DNA from 2 places in the Serratia sp. NCCP-200 genome. Region 2 is predicted to be linked to the other one. Evidence: riboswitches for the same ligand, from Rfam matches in the RefSeq annotation. Region 2 holds a riboswitch; the other holds the start of a gene.
The links. A riboswitch is a leader RNA that binds a small molecule or an ion and turns the genes downstream of it on or off. The one in region 2 is predicted to bind thiamine pyrophosphate.
Positions count from the first base shown of each region.

Region 1 (3,107 bases), on a different contig from region 2:
AGGTGAGGTTAGTCATTATTTATCTCCTCCTGCAAATTGGCCGCGCTGTGGTAGAGCTCGCTGCCGCGTGAGCGGAATTCAGCCGACATTTTCTCCATCCCGGTTAGTTGCACTTCGATCGGTTTGGCTGCCTCTTGTGCGGCGGCATAGTCACGCACTTCCTGGGAGATTTTCATGGAGCAGAACTTCGGCCCACACATGGAGCAGAAGTGGGCGATCTTGCCGGATTCTTGCGGCAGCGTTTCGTCGTGATAGGCGCGGGCGGTTTGTGGATCCAGCGCCAGGTTAAACTGATCTTCCCAACGGAACTCAAAGCGCGCCTTGGACATGGCGTTATCGCGGATCTGTGCGCCCGGATGGCCTTTTGCCAAGTCGGCGGCGTGAGCGGCGATCTTGTAAGTGATCAGCCCCTGTTTCACGTCTTCTTTGTTAGGCAGCCCCAGGTGTTCCTTCGGCGTCACGTAGCAAAGCATCGCACAGCCGAACCAGCCGATCATTGCCGCGCCGATCCCGGAGGTGAAATGGTCGTAACCCGGTGCGATATCGGTAGTCAATGGCCCCAGCGTGTAGAACGGTGCTTCATGGCAATGTTCCAGCTCCTCGGTCATGTTGCGGCGGATCATCTGCATCGGCACGTGGCCTGGGCCTTCGATCATCACTTGCACATCATATTCCCAGGCAATCTTGGTCAATTCGCCCAGCGTATGCAGCTCGGCAAATTGCGCTTCGTCATTGGCATCCTGGATCGAGCCCGGGCGCAGGCCGTCGCCGAGTGACAGCGAGACATCGTAAGCGGCGCAAATTTCGCAGATCTCGCGGAAGTGCTGATAGAGGAAGTTTTCCTGATGGTGCGACAGGCACCACTTCGCCATGATCGAGCCGCCACGGGAGACAATGCCGGTCAGGCGTTTGGCGGTCATTGGCACATAGCGCAGCAACACCCCGGCGTGAATGGTGAAGTAATCGACGCCTTGCTCAGCTTGTTCCAGCAGGGTATCGCGGAACATTTCCCAGGTCAGGTTTTCCGCTACGCCGTTCACCTTCTCCAGCGCCTGATAGATCGGTACCGTACCAATCGGCACCGGGCTGTTGCGCAGGATCCATTCACGGGTTTCGTGGATATAACGGCCCGTGGAGAGATCCATCACGGTGTCAGCGCCCCAGCGGGTTGACCACACCAGCTTCTCGACCTCCTCTTCGATCGAAGAGGTGACCGCCGAGTTGCCGATATTGGCATTCACCTTCACCAGGAAATTACGACCAATAATCATCGGCTCGGATTCCGGGTGGTTGATGTTGGCGGGGATGATGGCGCGGCCAGCGGCCACTTCCTGGCGCACAAATTCCGGCGTGATATTTTCCGGTAGATTGGCGCCCCAGCTTTGGCCGGGATGCTGGTGGCGCAGCACTTCACCACGAATGCGCTCACGGCCCATATTTTCGCGAATGGCGATAAATTCCATCTCTGGGGTGACAATACCGGCGCGAGCGTAATGCAACTGCGTAACGCATTTACCCGGCAGGGCTTTGCGGGGCAGCGGCAGGTGCTCAAAGCGCAGATGGTCTAACCCAACATCCGCCAGCCGTTGTTGCGTGAAGCCGGAACTGACGCCGCTTAACGCTTCGGTATCGGCACGTTCGGCGATCCAGTCCGCTCGCACCTTGGCCAAGCCACGATGTACGTCGATCAACGCTTGCGGATCGCCATACGGCCCTGCGGTGTCATACACCGGAATGGCTTCGTTCTGTTCATATTGGGGCTGGTCTTTGTTGCCGCCAATCAGCGTCGGGCTGAGCTGGATCTCACGCATGGGTACCTGAATATCGCTGCGCGACCCTGCGAGATAGATCCGCTGTGAGTTAGGGAAGGTAACGCCTTGCAGAGAGTCGATAAAATCTTGCGCTTGGTCACGCTGCTGTTTACGGGCACGAGGTTGGTTCACGGTAGACATAGCAAATTCCTATCAGTGTAGTGATGTGTGGAAAATTGCTTGTCTGGAGCTCGGAGGGAGTAATGATGGTAGCCGGTAAGGCAGGCACAGCCCCTGGCGGGAGCATCTTGCCTATGGCGATAGATTACTCTTGTTCCCTTCGCGGGTATTAACCCGATCAGGTTCCGCGGATCCCGAATTAACGGTCTCAGCCTGGCCAATTTAATGAAAAATCAGCGCTAGGCACTCCGACAAGAGCCCTCAGTATAAGAGGGTAAACAAAAACTACAAGCCATCCCCCGTCATCTTTCAAGCCGTAGCGTTGTTGGCTGCCTAGCTACGGCTTGAAATCTATGGGGGGATAATTAGGCTGGATGAGACATAGATTCAGTATTATTGGTGCCAGGCTGGCCCTGCTGCCAGGTTTCTGTCGCCAGTTGGATCAATTGATCTTCCAAGGCGAAACGTGATGCCAGGGCTTCGCCGATATCTGACAGCGCCTGATTGAGTTCTTCACACACGTCATCGATATCGACTTCTGTGTAGCGGTCGTGGAACGCCATCACGGCTTCGGTATTGGCCTGTAATTTGGGGTAGAACTTGGTGGCTAGCGCCATTTTGGGGCTGGCGGATCCTTCCACTTGTTTGATAATTTTGTCATAAATGTGAAAATGCCCGGCAGAGAGATAATCCACCAGATTATGGCAAAAGTTCTCCAGCGCTTTTTCATTGAGCGGCGTATGCTTTTCTTTGTTGGGTTTAATGCCGACTAAACTGCAGTAGGCAACCAGTAGCTGCTTGCGTGCCTGCAACCATTGATCGACTAATTCGTTACTGCCACCAACGCGCTGAGTCAGGCTTTCCAATCGGTTGAGCATGGTTGACTCCGTGTGTAAGAGAAAGAAAAAGTGGTAAGTTAATAAAATGTAACAAAGAGCATTCCTAGATTGCCAGTGAAGCAGAGGTTGTGCAACAACATATGGAACTTGCATTAACGGGTAACGAAAATGGCTGGTGGATCGTCAGCCATGAAAGCAAAATTTGGTTACCAAACGGTGAATTGCCGTTTGGTTCTGCCGCATTATTTTCCTTACAAGGCCGACCGGCTCGGCAAATTGGCGAATGGGAGGGGGCACCGGTCTGGCTGGTGCGCCAGCCGATGCCGAAAGAGATGGG
Region 1 is NZ_BAAKUJ010000013.1:7,708-10,814, reverse strand. Features, by position in the region: gene thiE (thiamine phosphate synthase) at 1-16, opposite strand, end outside; gene thiC (phosphomethylpyrimidine synthase ThiC) at 9-1,952, opposite strand; TPP riboswitch at 2,070-2,192, opposite strand; gene AC6HVW_RS24800 (Rsd/AlgQ family anti-sigma factor) at 2,297-2,809, opposite strand; gene nudC (NAD(+) diphosphatase) at 2,911-3,107, shown strand, end outside.
Region 1: another riboswitch for thiamine pyrophosphate. It lies ahead of thiC (phosphomethylpyrimidine synthase ThiC); the one in region 2 lies ahead of thiM (hydroxyethylthiazole kinase).

Region 2 (3,107 bases):
GATCAACTGATAATTATCGGCTGTTTTGAGAGGTTGATTGCAATTTCGAACGGAATGAGAGGTAAAGGTAGGAAGGTGCGGATTTTCAAGAAAAATGCAGACCCTTCAGTGAGGACGGATCGCTATCGGTACGCCCCATTTCTGGAATAACGCAATCAGGTTAATCAGTGATTGCCGGAGTTGGAGTAACGCTACTGTCGCTTAAATCTGGCGTTATTGAAGCGGGGGCGGAAATATCCTCAGACGAGGAGTGTTCAATCAGCTCGTATAACTCGATCCGTTCATCAGCGGTAAAATCCCGCCATTCGCCCATCGGCAACCCTTGCAGAGCGATGTTCATAATACGTTCGCGCTCAAGCTTGATGACTTTATAACCAAAATATTTGCACATGCGGCGGATTTGGCGGTTAAGCCCTTGCACCAGGGTGATGCGAAACACCTGCGGGGCTTCTTTCTCTACTAAGCATTTTTGAGTCACCGTGCCCAGGATGGGGACGCCCGCACTCATGCCCTGAATAAACTCATCGGTCACCGGTTTGTTGACGGTCACCAGATACTCTTTTTGGTGATTGTTGCCAGCACGGAGGATCTTATTGACCAGTTCGCCGTCATTGGTCAGGAAAATCAGCCCTTGGGAGTCTTTATCCAGGCGCCCGATGGGAAAGACGCGTCTGGTGTGATTAACGAAATCACCAATGTTATCCCGCACGTGCTTCCCCATGCTGGTGATGATGCCAACAGGCTTATTCAGTGCGATAAGCACTAGATCGTCCGCATCACGCGGTTCGATCGGCTGGCCGTTAACTGTCACCACATCCCCGACCAATACCTGAGCACCCAAGGAGGCTAACTTGTCGTTGATGGAAACGTTGCCTTGCTTGATGTGGCGGTCGGCAGAGCGACGAGAACACATGCCGCTGTCGCTAATGTATTTGTTAAGGCGGATAGATGAGTGAGTGAGCATGGTTTCCCCGTTAAACGCGAACTATACATTATCTGGGGGAGACGGCGTCTCCTTTTTATTTTTTGACGCTATCGCGTGATTGACCTCACTGGCCACAGCCTCAATAATGGCAAACGTCGACTCGGGGTGCCCCTAGGGGCTGAGAAATTACCCGTATTACCTGATCTGGATTATGCCAGCGTAGGGATGTCGCGGTATCTCAACCGGTACCCGCCCTCTTGAACGCCGGTTGGGAGCATTATGTTTACTCGACCTGATGTGTTACCCGGCATCCGTGCCGCGGCCTGCTTTAACCAATTTAAACGCCAACCTCCATTGATCCACTGCCTGACCAACGAAGTGGTGCAAGAGCTGACGGCCAACGTGCTGCTGGCGTTAGGCGCTTCGCCAGCCATGGTGGTGGAACCGGAAGAGGCCGCGCAGTTCAGCCGCGTGGCTGATGCGCTGTTGATCAATATCGGCACCCTGCACGCATCGCGGGCAGAGTCGATGTTAGCCGCCATCGAGGCTGCCAATCGTGCTGAAAAGCCCTGGTTACTGGATCCGGTTGCCGTTGGGGGATTGGAATACCGAGCAATCTTCGCCCGCCGCTTGCTCACCCTGCGGCCTGCGGCGATCCGTGGCAACGCGTCGGAAATCATTGCCTTGAGCGGCCTGCAGACCAGCGCCCGTGGTATGGATAGCCAGGATGACTCGCTGGTGGCGTTACCCGCAGCACGCGTATTGGCGCGTAATTGCGGGGCCATTGTGGCCGTCACCGGTGAGACAGACTACATCACCGATGGTGAGCGAGACTGGGCCGTCACCGGTGGCGATGTATTAATGACGCGCGTGGTGGGGACGGGCTGCGCGCTTTCGGCCGTTGTGACAGCATTTTGCAGTTTGCCGGGCGATCGGCTGGATAACGTTGCCACCGCTTGCCGGGTGATGGCGCTATGTGGTGAAAGGGCCACGGCGCGGTGTTCTGGCCCTGGCAGCTTTACTGCCGCCTTCCTGGATGCCCTCTACCAACTGCGCATGGAGGATCTGCTATGAAACGGATTAACGCTCTCACCATCGCTGGCACCGATCCTAGCGGTGGAGCCGGTATTCAGGCCGATCTGAAAGCTTTCTCCGCATTGGGGGCCTATGGCACCAGCGTGATCACCGCGCTGGTGGCGCAGAACACCCGTGGCGTGCAGTCGGTATATCATATCGAACCGGCATTTGTGGCCGCCCAACTGGATTCGGTACTCAGCGATGTGCGTATCGACAGCGCTAAAATCGGCATGTTGGCTAATGCCGACATCGTGCAGGCGGTGGCCGAGCGCCTACGCCATTACAAGCTGCCTTATGTAGTGCTGGATACGGTGATGCTGGCTAAAAGTGGTGACCCGCTGTTGGCACCGGAAGCGGTGGAGTCCATCCGCCGTGAGCTAATGCCGTTGGTTTCCATTATCACGCCGAACTTGCCAGAGGCGGCGGCTTTGCTGGCCTGCGCTCCGGCACAAAACGAATCGCAAATGCGCGAGCAGGGACAGGCGTTGTTAGCGATGGGCTGTCAGGCGGTGTTAATGAAGGGGGGCCACCTAAGTGAAGAGGAAAGCCCAGATTGGCTATTTACCCCCGGCTTTGAGCAGCGCTTTAGTGCGCCGCGCATAGCGACCAGGCACACGCACGGCACCGGTTGCACCTTATCTGCGGCACTGGCTGCTCTGCGCCCGCGCCACCCAAATTGGGCCGATACCGTAGCTGCGGCAAAAAACTACCTGCAACAGGCTTTACAGCAGGCCGATAGCCTGGAGGTGGGGCAGGGTATTGGGCCGGTACACCATTTCCATGCATGGTGGTGAGCCAGAGATTGAGTTTATGCTGGCGAAACTGGTGGCGACATTAACCAAAGGTATTGGGTGACAAGCTGAGAAACGTTGCCACAATGTCGGAAGAAATGTCGGAAGAAATGTCGGAAGAAATTTTACCGCCGCTTCCAAGAAGGAAAGCGGCTAATCAGGGTTGGGGCAACCAAAAAAAGGTATTGGCAGGTTGTCTGACGAAAAACGCTGAGCCAACTTTCCCGTTTAATTGTGGTCTGAGCTACTTGGAGCTACGCTTTTGATTTACCGAGGGAGGAGACCATGATAGGAAAAAAGAGGTTGCTGGGAGC
Region 2 is NZ_BAAKUJ010000001.1:214,956-218,062, forward strand. Features, by position in the region: gene rluF (23S rRNA pseudouridine(2604) synthase RluF) at 161-964, opposite strand; TPP riboswitch at 1,077-1,168, shown strand; gene thiM (hydroxyethylthiazole kinase) at 1,205-1,999, shown strand; gene thiD (bifunctional hydroxymethylpyrimidine kinase/phosphomethylpyrimidine kinase) at 1,996-2,796, shown strand; gene AC6HVW_RS01035 (inhibitor of vertebrate lysozyme family protein) at 3,079-3,107, shown strand, end outside.